DNA from 3 places in the Arthrobacter sp. V1I7 genome. Region 1 is predicted to be linked to each of the others. Evidence: riboswitches for the same ligand, from Rfam matches in the RefSeq annotation. Region 1 holds a riboswitch; each other region holds the start of a gene.
What was found. A riboswitch is a leader RNA that binds a small molecule or an ion and turns the genes downstream of it on or off. The one in region 1 is predicted to bind S-adenosylmethionine.
Positions count from the first base shown of each region.

Region 1 (4,272 bases):
GCTATCCAGGGCCCGCAAGCCGTTCCTACACTGAAGCCAGGTCATGAGTGCCAGCGGACAGCCCCGGCTCGCTGGCCGGCAACCCTCGTTTCGCGGTGGGGTGCCCCGGGTGAAGACCTGGCCGTCCGGCACCCGCCGGCCGGCAAGCGCGGCGCCTGCACCGACCCGGGCCGACGGTCTCCGGGGCGGCCTGTGCCCGGTCCTGAGGAGTATCCCGATGTCCAACGCCTGGTCCTTTGAAACCCGCCAGATCCACGCCGGCCAGCAGCCGGACAGTGCCACCGGCGCCCGTTCCCTGCCCATCTACCAGACGACGTCGTTCGTGTTTCCCAGCGCCGAAAGCGCAGCCAATCGCTTCGCGCTCGCCGAACTTGCGCCGATCTACACCCGGATCGGCAATCCCACCCAGGATGCCGTGGAGCAGCGGGTGGCGAGCCTGGAGGGCGGACTCGGGGCGCTGCTGCTCAGCTCCGGCCAGGCCGCCGAGACCTTCGCGATCCTCAACATCGCGGAAGCCGGTGACCATGTCGTCGCCAGCCCCAGCCTGTACGGCGGAACTTACAACCTGCTGGCCCATACGCTGAAGAAATTCGGGATCTCCGTGACGTTCGTGGAGGATCCGGACAATCTGGAGCAGTGGCGCGGTGCGGTCCGGCCCAACACGAAACTGTTCTTCGGCGAGGTGGTCTCCAACCCGCGCCAGGACGTCCTCGACATTGAGGGAATTTCCGCCGTGGCCCACGACGCCGGCGTGCCGCTGATCGTGGACAACACCCTCTCCACGCCCTACCTGATCCGCCCGATCGAGTGGGGTGCGGACATCGTGGTGCACTCCGCCACCAAGTACCTCGGCGGCCACGGCGCCGCGATCGCTGGCGTCATTGTCGACTCCGGCAACTTCGACTTCGGCGCCGAGCCGGAGCGGTTCCCGGGCTTCAACACCCCCGACCCGACCTACAACGGCATCGTCTACGCGCGGGACCTCGGCAAGGACGGCGCGCTCGGCGCAAACCTCTCCTACATCCTCAAGGCGCGCGTCCAGCTGCTGCGCGACCTGGGCTCCGCCGTCTCGCCGTTCAACGCCTTCCTCATCGCCCAGGGCATCGAGACCCTGAGCCTGCGCGTCGAGCGCCACGTTGCCAACGCCACCAGGGTCGCCGAATGGCTCGAAGCCCGGGCCGACGTCGAATCGGTTGCCTACGCCGGGCTGCCATCCAGCCCCTGGTATGAGCGCGGCCGCAAGTATGGGCCTAAAGGCACCGGAGCCGTGGTCTCGTTCATTCTCGCCGGGGGAGCGGAGGCCGGCCAGCGCTTCGTCGATGCCCTTGAGCTGCACTCCCACGTGGCGAACATCGGCGACGTGCGTTCGCTGGTCATCCACCCGGCCTCCACCACCCACAGCCAGCTCTCGCCCGAACAGCAGACCATCGCAGGCGTCCATCCGGGCCTGGTCCGGCTTTCCGTGGGACTGGAGCACATTGACGACATCCTCGCCGACCTCGACGCCGGCTTCCGCGCGGCCAAGGCCGGCTGATTCGCCGGTTTCCGGTGCCGCGGCCGCGCGCTGGGGCACCGGAACCAGGCCGGGAGTCACATAGCCGTCACAATCTTCGCCACAACGGCGCAACGTTTCGTAAACTCGAGGCAGGTCATGAGTGCCAGTGACAGCCCCGGCTTGCTGGCCGGCAACCCTCCTTTTGCGGCGGGGTGCCCCGGGTGAAGACCTGGCCTGCCGGTCTGCCGACGGCGGGCAAGCGCGAAGTGAGGTCCCACATGACGATTGCCGCCACCCGCACGGGTGCACCCATAAGCATCACCGCCGACACGCCGGCCAGCCGCCCAGCAGCGGTGGCAGGTCCTGGCACCGTTCCTGACGGGACGGTGCAATATCTCCGGATCGGTGACCTTGAGCTCGAGTCCGGCTCCCGGCTGCCCGATGTCACCCTCGCCTATGAAACCTGGGGAACCCTCAACGCGGACCGCTCCAACGCGGTGCTGATCGAGCATGCGCTCACCGGCGACACCCACGTCACCCGCGGTGCCAGCGAGGAGCCCGGCTGGTGGGAACAGCTCGCCGGCCCCGGAGCCCCAGTGGACACCGACCGGTACTTCGTGGTCTCCATCAACATCCTGGGCGGCTGCTACGGCTCCACCGGGCCCTCCACGACCGCTCCGGACGGAAAACCCTGGGGCTCCCGGTTCCCGCTGGTGACCCTGCGCGACACCACGGCAGCCGAAGCCCGGCTGGCGGACGCCCTCGGCATCCGGAGCTGGTACGCGGTCCTGGGCGGATCCCTCGGCGGGGCCCGCGCCCTGGAGTGGGCCGTGACCTTCCCGGAGCGGGTCCGGCGCTGCGCCGTGATTTCCATCGGAGCCAGCAGCACCGCCGAACAGATCGCTTTCGCCCAGGCCCAGACGCTCGCCATCCGCCAGGATCCCGGCTTCAACGGCGGGGACTACTACGGCGGCCCGGGACCCGAGGCGGGCCTTGCCCTGGCACGGCGCATCGCGCACATCACCTACCGCTCCGCGGCCGAGCTGGACGGACGCTTCGGCCGGAATGCCCAGGAATCAGAGGCCCCGTTGCAGGCCGGGTCGCTGTCCGGCCGGGGCCGTTACCAGGTGGAAAGCTACCTCGACCACCAGGGCAACAAACTCGTCCGGCGATTCGACGCGAACAGCTATATCGCCATCACCGAGGCCCTCATGAGCCACGACGTCAGCCGCGGCCGCGGGGCACTCGAGGAGGCCCTGGCGCCGTCCACGGCGGAGTTCCTGGTGGCAGCCGTGGACTCGGACCGGCTGTATTTCCCGGCCCAGTCCCGCGCCCTCGCGGAGGCCCTGCCCGGGACCGTGGAGGTGCAGGTGATCCAGGCACCGATCGGCCACGACGGTTTCCTGACCGAGATCGGCCAGCTCAACGGGCAGCTCCGGGAGAACTTCTTCGGCTAGGCCCTGCCCTAAAACCGCCACCGCTTCAAGCAAAACGGGCGAACTTGTGCATTTTTGCAGACGCGCTCTGCACTAATGGCCGTTGAGGCTGAGGCCGGGAGGGACCATACTCGTTGAGAATGACGCCGGGTGGTCCAAATCACAGGCGTCGTCCTCCCGCTGGTCCATAGTGTGTCGACGGAGACACCGAAGGAGTCGAAATGAGCACGCAAAACGCCGCCAGGCGCCCCGAAGAGCCCGACGTCAAGTCGTCCGGCCTGAGGAAGGTGGTGACGGCCTCCATGGCCGGCACCGTTGTTGAATGGTACGAGTTCTTCCTCTATGCCTCGGCCGCTACCCTCGTCTTCGGCAAGCTGTTCTTCCCGAATTCCGGCACCGAGCTGGACGGCATCATTGCCGCCTTCGTGACGTACGCCGTCGGCTTCGTGGCCCGCCCCATCGGCGGCATCGTCTTCGGCCACTTCGGCGACAAGTTCGGCCGCAAGCAGCTCCTCCAGCTCAGCATCATCCTGGTCGGCGTCGCTACCTTCGCCATGGGCTGCCTCCCGACGTTCCAGCAGATCGGCTACTGGGCGCCGGCCCTGCTCGTCTTCCTCCGCTTCGTCCAGGGCTTCGCCGTCGGCGGCGAATGGGGCGGCGCGGTCCTCCTCGTGGCCGAGCACAGCCCCAGCAAGTCCCGCGGCTTCTGGTCCTCCTGGCCGCAGTCCGCAGTTCCGATGGGCAACCTGCTCGCCACCGGTGTGCTTTTCGCGCTGTCCTCGCTGCTCTCTCCCGCCGAATTCCTCAGCTGGGGCTGGCGCGTGGCGTTCTGGCTCTCCGCCGTGATCGTGATCGTCGGCTACTACATCCGCACCAAGGTCCAGGACGCCCCCATCTTCCTGGAGGCCCGCAAGGAAGTTGTCGTTGAGCACAAGGGCTATGGCGTCGCCGAGGTCTTCCGCCGCTACCCGCGCGGCGTCTTCACCGCCATGGGCCTGCGCTTCGCGGAGAACATCCTCTACTACCTCGTGGTCACCTTCTCCATCACCTACCTGAAGATCATCGTCCAGACCGACACGTCCCGGATCCTGCTGCTCCTGCTGATCGCGCACTTCATCCACTTCTGCGCGGTGCCGATGGTCGGCAAGCTCTCGGACGCCTACGGCCGCAAGCCGGTCTACATGGCCGGCGCCATCCTCGGCGGCACCTGGGGCTTCTTCGCCTTCCCGATGATGGACACCAAGAACGACCTCATCATCCTGGCCGCCATCACCATCGGCCTGCTGTTCCATGCCCTCATGTACGCCGGGCAGCCGGCCATCATGGCGGAGATGTTCCCGA
Region 1 covers NZ_JAUSYS010000001.1:3,100,138-3,104,409, reverse strand. The annotation lists SAM riboswitch class IV at 40-155, shown strand; gene QFZ69_RS14315 (bifunctional o-acetylhomoserine/o-acetylserine sulfhydrylase) at 218-1,534, shown strand; SAM riboswitch class IV at 1,648-1,763, shown strand; gene QFZ69_RS14310 (homoserine O-acetyltransferase) at 1,774-2,952, shown strand; gene QFZ69_RS14305 (MFS transporter) at 3,153-4,272, shown strand, end outside.

Region 2 (4,272 bases), 3.0 Mb from region 1:
CGGCCAAGACCCGTCGGGTCATTCCGGTACCAAGATGACTGAGCGCGGCCAGCAGCCCGCCCCGACCCCGGTTCCAGCGGGCCGGCCAGTCATCCCCGTAGACGGCCCCGGTGCGCCGGTCCTCAAAGCCTTGAAGCATGCGGTCGACGGTGCACCGGCAGAAGATCGCGTCCGCGTCGACAAACATCAGTACGTCGCCCGCCGCATGCCGGGCGCCCAGATTCCGGGCTGCTGCCCGTCCTCCATGGGAGTGCCGCAGGACCTTGATCCGAGGATCCGCCACGGCGAAGGAGGCCATCAATTCCGCGGTGTTGTCCGTGGAGCCCTCGTCAACGAGGACGACCTCATACCGGGCGTAACGGGTCCGCGTGATAGACCGGACGCAGTTGTCGATGACGCTGGCCGCATTGCGGGCCGGAACAATGATCGACACGCTGGGCCATTCATCCCACAACGTGGGCACTCCCTGGCGCCGGCGCTGGCGGCAGGGAGCTCGAACCCCACCGCCAACGGCAGCGCGAGCAGCTGGACGAGTCCAAATACGGCGATCGGCAGGCCCGGGATGAGCAGCAGGAAAAGTTGGATACCCGGGTCTGCTGCGTCAAACCACGGCATAGGCGTACGCTCCGATTCCCTGCCGGAACGAGGCGGGGTTGAAAGAGGGAAGGTTGAAGGAGGCCAGGACTGCATCAAGCAGTTCCGGTGCCGACTCGCTGCTGGCCCCGAAGCGGGCGTTCACGTCCAGTACCACCGGCGTCCCGTCGTCCCGGCGCCGGACCGCGAGCTCGACAGGGCCCGTCAGTCCCAATGAACGGACGGCGGCCATCGCAAGGTTGCCGACGTCCATATCCTCGCCGGCCACGGCCCGGCGGACGCATCCGTCCGCCCTGCCCGGGTTTCCGTCTGCCGAGGTTGTCCTTTCTGCCACGATCACGAAGGGAGCCGTTCCGTTGTCCGCGGGGGTTCCAAAGACCAAGGGAAGGTATTCCGTCCCGGGAATGTATTCCTGCACGATCTGCCCGTCGGGCAGCGCTGCCCAGTCGACATGTTGGCTGCCGTCGATGAACATCACGGAACCTTCGCCGCGGCAGACTCTTGGCCTGACGACTACGGGGCCGTCCAGCGCCGCCATGGCGTCATCCGCGCCGGCGAAATCCCCGGGAACGCCGCAGCGCGGGACCGGGACTCCGGCCGTGCGGAGCTGCCAGGCGGTGAAGAGCCTGTCGTTGGCCAGTGCCACGGGTCCCGGGTCCCCGATAATGACGCGGACGTCCCGTCCGAAACCGGCGCGGGCGGCCGAGAGGTGGGTCAGCTCCTCGCTGGCCGCCGGAATGACGAGATTGATGCTCTCCCGGGCGACGAGGCGCCGTAGCGCCGGTACCATTTCCGGATCGGTGGCGGGGGGAACCCGGACCGCAGTGAAGCCCGCCCCTACCGGCAGTTCGCGGACGTCGGCTCCGAGGAAGGGAATGTCTCTGGACTTCAACTGCGCCGCTAGCGCGCGCCCGGCAGGGGCGCCGGCACCGGTGATCAGGATACGGGGTTTCACGGTTTCTCCATTCAATTCAATTCTGAGACGGCGCCCAGGGTGTGGCATGACCCTGCGCGACACGCCTTCAAGCAGCGGCGGTTTGCACCTTGAGGCCGCCGGAAGCGTGGCAGCCTCGCCTACCAGTAAAAGCGAGCGGCCTATCACAAGGCCCGAGTAGCCGATACTCGAAACTGGCTCCGGCGCATAGCCCGGGCGGACCCGCGATACGTGGACTGGGCTTCCGGCTACCCAGATGGCCCGCACCCGGGGCGAGCATGGGCCGCGAACCATGGGCATGTCCCACGCTGGTCCCGCTCGACCGGGGAGCATGTCCCACGCTGGCACGTTCGGCTGGAGAGCATGTCCCAGGCTGGCGCGCAGGGATGAGCATAGTGGCCCTATGTCCATCGCTGGTGCCCCCGGGAGGGCATGTCCACCACTCAGCGGGACGTCACGGGGAGAGCATGTCCACCGGTCGGAGGCAGGGATGGACATGGTGGCTCTATGTCCATCGCTTGTGCCACCGGGAGGGCATGTCCACTCAACGGGACGTCACGGGAGGGCATCTCCACCGGTCAGCGGGACGTCACGGCAGGGCATGTCCACCGGCCACGGGAGAGCATGCCCCACGGCCGCACGCAGGGATGGACATGGTGGCTCTATGTCCATCGCTGGTGCCCGCGGGAGGGCATGTCCACTCAGCGGGACGTCACGGGAGGGCATGTCCCACGCTGGCACGCAGGGATGGGCATAACGGCTCTATGTCCATTGCTGCCGCCTCGGGGAGTGCATGTCCACCACTCAGCGGGACGTCGCGGGAGGGCATGTCCACCGGTCATGGTTGAACGACCCTTACCGGACACCGGAGTGCGCCCGCAGGCTGACGTCCGCTCCGGGGAGGCAGGCGCCGGTTACGGAACATGACGGCGACGGCGGTGCGCCAGCGGGCCGCAGGTGTTACGTTTTTGCAGAGTAATGAGAACCGGCGTCAAGCCCTGACTGGCCGGTCGGCAACCCTCTTCGCGGCGGGGTGCCTCAGGTGAATACTCGGCATATCGACCATTCGAGCTGCAAGCGTGAAAAGAAGGAGTCCCGTCGTGCCCGACGCGTCCGCCCCCGCTGTTCCGAGGACAGCAACCGCCCCGTCCCCCGCTGTCCCCGGCTCTGCCGCCGAGGAAAAGCTGGCCTACCGCCTCTACACCGGCCCCGACGACCGCTCCTTCTGCGAGCGCGTTTCCACCGCACTGGCCGACGGCTACGTGCTGCACGGCAGCCCGTCCGCAACGTTCAACGGCAGCACCGTCATCGTGGCCCAGGCCGTGGTGCTGCCGGCCGCGATTGCCAGTGCGGACGCCGCCGTCGCCGATGCGGTGGAGGACCTGGACGGCGAAGCGTATGGCTTCGAAGATGTTATCGGGGGCCACGCATGAGCTACGCCGGAGACCTCAGCCCCCGGGATGCGTGGGCCAAGCTCGAAGCAGGCGCCATCCTGGTCGACGTCCGCACCGAGTCCGAATGGGCCCGCATCGGCATCCCGGAAACCGCGTCCGCGAACGAAAAGCGGACTGATCCGTTGTTCATCCAGTGGAACCTGGCCGGCGGCGTCCCCAATTCGCACTTCATTGAGCAGTTGAAGCAGCAAGCCCCGGATGCCGCCGGGACCGAACTCGTCTTCCTGTGCCGTTCCGGCGCCCGCTCCATCGCCGCCGCGAACGCCGCCACAGAGGCCGGCTTCGTCTCCTACAACGTCCTTGAGGGCTTCGAAGGCGCGCCGGACCAATACGGCGAACGAAACGTCAACGGCTGGAAGAACCGCGGGCTGCCCATCAACCCCGGAAAGATCTAAATGACTTTCAATCCCGACGCCGCCGCCTGGAGCGCCGAAACCCAGGCTGTCCGCGGCGGGCTCGACCGTACCGGCTTCCAGGAAACCACCGAGCCGATCTTCCTCAACTCCGGCTTCGTCTACGAATCCGCCGCCGCCGCGGAGCGGGCCTTCACCGGCGAGGACGAGCGGTTCGTCTACTCCCGGTACGGCAACCCGTCGGTCGCGACCTTCCAGGAACGGCTCCGGCTGCTTGAAGGCACCGAGGCGTGCTTTGCGACCGCGTCGGGCATGTCCGCGGTGTTCACCGCGCTCGGCGCGTTGCTCGGCGCCGGCGACCGCGTGGTCGCCGCCCGCTCGCTGTTCGGTTCCTGCTTTGTGATCCTCAATGAGATCCTGCCGCGCTGGGGCGTGGAGACGGTATTCGTGGACGGACCGGATCTGGAGCAGTGGCGTTCGGCGTTGTCGGAGCCCACGACGGCGGTCTTCTTCGAGTCGCCGTCGAACCCGATGCAGGAGATCGTGGACATCGCGGCCGTGAGCGGCCTGGCGCACGCCGCGGGCGCGACGGTCGTCGTCGACAACGTCTTTGCCACCCCGCTGTTGCAGCGCTGCGGCGATCTCGGCGCCGACGTGGTCGTCTACTCCGGCACGAAGCACATCGATGGCCAGGGCCGGGTACTCGGCGGCGCGATCCTGGGCACCAAGGAATTCATTGACGGTCCGGTGAAGCAACTCATGCGCCACACCGGCCCCGCGCTTTCGGCGTTCAACGCCTGGGTGCTCACGAAGGGCCTGGAGACCATGGCCCTGAGGGTGAAGCACTCCTCGGCATCGGCCCTGCGGCTGGCTGAATGGCTCGAGGAGCAGCCCGCGGTCAACTGGGTGAAGTACCCGCTGCTGCCGTCCCACCCGC
Region 2 covers NZ_JAUSYS010000001.1:105,942-110,213, reverse strand. The annotation lists gene QFZ69_RS00460 (glycosyltransferase family 2 protein) at 1-433, opposite strand, end outside; gene QFZ69_RS00455 (ATP-grasp domain-containing protein) at 602-1,549, opposite strand; SAM riboswitch class IV at 2,503-2,614, shown strand; gene QFZ69_RS00450 (DUF1737 domain-containing protein) at 2,713-2,961, shown strand; gene QFZ69_RS00445 (rhodanese-like domain-containing protein) at 2,958-3,377, shown strand; gene QFZ69_RS00440 (O-succinylhomoserine sulfhydrylase) at 3,378-4,272, shown strand, end outside.
Region 2: it holds a riboswitch for S-adenosylmethionine, as region 1 does, so the genes downstream of both, QFZ69_RS00450 (DUF1737 domain-containing protein) here and QFZ69_RS14310 (homoserine O-acetyltransferase) in region 1, are expected to answer to the same signal.

Region 3 (4,272 bases), 1.9 Mb from region 1:
GATCGCACCAGTGCCAGGCCTGCGCGACGGTCACCAGGTCGAAGGCTTCCGCGGCCAGCCCCGTGTCTTCGGCGGTGCCTTCGACGGCGGCCACGCCCGGCAGCGTCCGCCGGAGCTGCTCCAGCATGTCGGCGGAAGGGTCGACGGCGACAGTGTGCAGCCCGCGTTCGACCAGGAGGGCCGTGAACTTTCCCGTCCCGGCCCCGATGTCCGCTGCGTCGTTCGCGCCGGCGGGGATCAGCCAGTCTGCCGACTCGCCGGGATAGCCCGGCCGGGCGCGCTCGTAGTGCGCGCCGCCGTCCTGGAAACTCTGCCCGAGCTCCTGGCGTCGCTCGGAGTGCAGTTTAGGGCCACCGTGCAGTTTAGGGCCACTGTGCAGTCTCAGGCCACCGGGTGCCACGTGCGATCTCCTTCGGGCAAGGTCTGGTGGGTACCTTTCGAATGTACCGCATGCGGACCAGCCCGCGTTTCCTGCCTTAGTCCACCTCGGCGCACGGCGCGGCGCCGGCCGTACCCGGGGTGTTCGGTGCCCAGTGCGGGTAGCTGCGGTTGTCATTCGACGGAACCCAGCGGCCCGCGTCGACGACGTAGTCCCAGCCGAGGCCGGTCTGCCGCAGCTCCTGGATTCCGGCCAGGAGCCGCTGCGCGTCCTCGAGCCGCGAGCCGACGCCGAAGCTGGCCCGCAGCGATCCGGAGGGCAGGCCCAGCCGCTTGAGCAGCGGGTGGGCGCAGAACCGGCCGTCGCGCAGGCCGATGCCGTGTTCGGCGGACAGGTACGCGGCCACCAGTCCGGCGTCGTAGCCTTCCACCGAAAAGTTGACGACGCCGATCGTGCCGGCGCCCTGGCCGCGGTCTTCAGCGTCGGTGTCCGCGAAGATCTGGTGCACCGTCACGCCGTCGATCCGTCGAAGGCCCTCGACGAGGAAGGAACGGATTGCGTTCTCGTGGGCGTGCCACTGTGTCTGGTCCAGGGCCGCGATGACCTGGGTGGCCTTGGCCAGGGCGGCGGCGCCGAGGACGTTGGGCGAACCGCCCTCGTGCCGCGCCGGGCCGGTGGTCCAGCTGACGGTGTCGAGCCGGGCGTCGCTGACCGCGCCGCCGCCGGCCAGGTGCGGGGTGCCGGCGTCCAGCCAGTCGGGGCGGCCCACCAGCACGCCGGCACCGAACGGCGCGTAGAGCTTGTGGCCGGAAAAGGCGAGGTAGTCGACGTCGTCGGCGGCGATGTCGATGCGCCGGTGCGGGGGCCAGCTGGGCGGCGTCCACGACGATCCGGGCGCCGTACTCGTGGGCCAGGGCGGCCAGGGCGCGGACCGGCAGGATCTCTCCGGTGACGTTGGAGGCGCCGGTGACGGCGAGCAGGCTGACGCCGCCGTCCGCGAGCTGCCCGCGCAGCTTTTCGAGGGTCTCCGCAATCGTGGGGGCGGCCACGACGCTGCGGTGCGGCACCGTCTGCCATGGCAGCAGGTTGGCGTGGTGTTCGATATCGAGGTAGAGGACCTCGCCGGTGTGCCGGCCGTTTTCGACCGGCAGGCAGCCGGCCAGCAGGTTCAGCGAGTCGGTGGTGTTGCGGGTGAAGATCACGGAGTCGTCGGCACGTCCGCTGACAAACTCACGGACGATGTTGCGGGCGTTCTCGTAGACCGACGTGCTGATCTGCGAGGCGTAGCCGGCGCCGCGGTGGACGCTGGCGTAGTACGGCAGGATCTCGTTCAGGTAGGCCGACACGACGGACAGGGCGGGGGCGGAGGCTCCGTAGTCCAGGTTGGCGTAGCGGACGTGGCCGCCCTGGATCAGCGGCGCCTGGATCTCCGCCCCGGTGACCGCGGCGAGCGGCTGGCCGGCAACGGCGAAGCGGTCGCTGAGTGCCGCCTCCGTCGCGGAGCCGAAACCGGGGGTGGCGGGAAAAGTTGCAGTAGTCATGGGACCTCGCTCGAAAAAGGATCCCGTGCACCGGTGATCCGCGCTTGCCGGGTCCGTTCCGGACCGGCCAGGTCGTCACCCGGGGCACCCCACCGCGAATGGAGGGTTGCCGGCCAGCAAACCGGGGTTTAGCGCTGGCACTCGTGACCTGCTTCGAGCGTAGGACATCCCTGCCGCCGGAGAAAAGGCGGGCAGGAATGTGAAGCGTTTTGTTACGCCCTTTGCATCCCGGGCGGCACCTGGGCCGGTTGCGCAGCGCCGGCTACGGCGACGGGCCTCATCGGGCTGCCGAGCTGAACCGTGAGGCCGAACAAGGCGTCCAAGGCTGCGGCGTATTCGTCCTGACGGCCCTCGGTGGCCAGTTCCCGGGCGCGGACCGCGGGGAGATAGAGCAGACGCCGGACCAGGCGCCGCAGGGCAAAATTCACCTCGTCCGCTGAGGCGCCGCAGCCGTGTTGTTTGCTGACGCGCTCCATTTCGAGGTCGAGGACCCGGTGGATGTGCCGGCGCAGCGCGACGACGGCGGCGTCGACGACCCGGCTCGCCTCCTGTTCCTCGAAGCGCAGCGCGGCCTGCCGGACCAAAGCGCGGGCGAGGCGAAGCACCTCGGCGTCCGCCGGGGGAGCCGCATGCTGTACCGATTCCAGCGTAATGAGTTCAATGCCTGGCAGCTCCGCCACCCGCGGATCGAAATCATGACTGGGGGCGAGATCGATGATGGTGAGCGGACGGGCCGTGTCCGCCCTCCAACGCAGCAGCGAGGCGGAATCGATGCGCGTCCCTGTGCCGCTGCAGCCGATGACGAGGTCCGCACGGGCCACGGCCGATGGCAGCTGCAGGGCCGAAAGGGCGGTCCCTCCCCGGGCAGCGACAAAGGCATCCGCGCGGCCGGATTGGGAAAAAACGGAGATGGCGGAACACTGCCGGCCCCTGAGAATCTCCGCGATACAGGCGGCGTAGGCTCCGGTCCCGAAGAGGACCACGGACACATCGGCCGGGCCCGGCTGACCGGATCCGGCGGCAAGGTCCAGGGCCACGGACGCTATGGACCTGCTGGCACTGCGGAGCGAAGTCTGGGCCCCCACGTCCTTGGCCGTGCGGGAGGCCGCCTGGAACAGCCGGCCCAGACGCCCGCTGACGGTACCCGCAGCCTGGGCATCGGCGAAGGACCGCCGGACCTGGCCGGCGACTTCGCGCTCACCCACGACAACCGAATCCAGGCCGGCTGCAACGGCGAAGAGATGCTCCGTGGCCGACGGACCCTGGACGTGCTCGAAGAGGGAGTCGAGCCGGGAACCGGGCAGGCCGGTGCAGAAGGAGAGAGTGACCAGCACTTCGGCGCGGGCGGTGTCCGCATATGCCGACGACGGGACCTCGCAGTAGATTTCGAAACGGTTGCAGGTGGACAGGACCACGGACCCGGAAATGGCGGCGCTGCTGGCCAGGAGGTGCGGAGCGAGCTCGGCGGAAGCGGCGTGCAGCCGGGCCGCGGATTCGATGTCCAGGTCACGGTACTTCGCGACGAGCACCAGCAGAGCGGGGCAGTCCGCGGAGTTCCGGAGTTCGGGATCCACGGGTAGAAACGTTTCAGGCACGGTTGCTCTCCTCCCAACAGATGCCCCCACTATCTGCAGTCCGGCGGTGAGTCCGCCGCCGTGGACAGCGTCATACAGGAGGCTTGGGGATTCCTTGAGGAGCCGGGCCAGCCGGGGAGCCCGGCCAGGAAAACAACGACGGCGGCTGCCCCGCCCTGGGAGCATCCGCCGTCGGCCGGGGGTTCGGCTTACAGCAGGTCGTCGAGGCCCGGGTTGAGCCGCTTGAGGACCTCCGAGTGCAGGATGGAGTTGGTCGCCAGGGCGTTGCCGCCGAAGGGCCCGTCCTCGCCCTCGAGGGAGGTGAAGCGGCCGCCGGCTTCCGTGACGATCGGGACCAGGGCTGCCATGTCGTACAGGTTCAGTTCCGGCTCGCAGGCGATGTCGACGGCGCCCTCCGCCACCAGGCAGTAGGACCAGAAGTCGCCGTAGGCGCGCGTGCGCCAGACTTCCTCGGTCAGGCCGATGAACTCGTCGAGGTTCCCGCGTTCCTTCCAGCCGCCCAGGCTCGAGTAGGACAGCGAGGCGTCCGAGAGCTCGGAGATGTTGGAGACTTTCAGCCGGGTCGCGGAAGCGAGCGAACGCCCGGTGTAGGCGCCCGCACCCTTGGCCGCCCACCAGCGCTTGCCCAGCGCCGGGGCGCTGACGACGCCGACGACCGGCTCGCCCTCGTCCACGAGGGCGATCAGGGTGGCCCAGACCGGGACACCCCGGACGAAGTTCTTGGTCCCGTCGATCGGGTCGATGATCCAGCGCCGGG
Region 3 covers NZ_JAUSYS010000001.1:1,182,749-1,187,020, forward strand. The annotation lists gene QFZ69_RS05595 (class I SAM-dependent methyltransferase) at 1-400, opposite strand, end outside; partial or broken gene QFZ69_RS05600 (aminotransferase class V-fold PLP-dependent enzyme) at 477-1,920, opposite strand; SAM riboswitch class IV at 1,956-2,069, opposite strand; gene QFZ69_RS05605 (glutamyl-tRNA reductase) at 2,133-3,515, opposite strand; gene hisN (histidinol-phosphatase) at 3,704-4,272, opposite strand, start outside.
Region 3: it holds a riboswitch for S-adenosylmethionine, as region 1 does, so the genes downstream of both, QFZ69_RS05600 (aminotransferase class V-fold PLP-dependent enzyme) here and QFZ69_RS14310 (homoserine O-acetyltransferase) in region 1, are expected to answer to the same signal.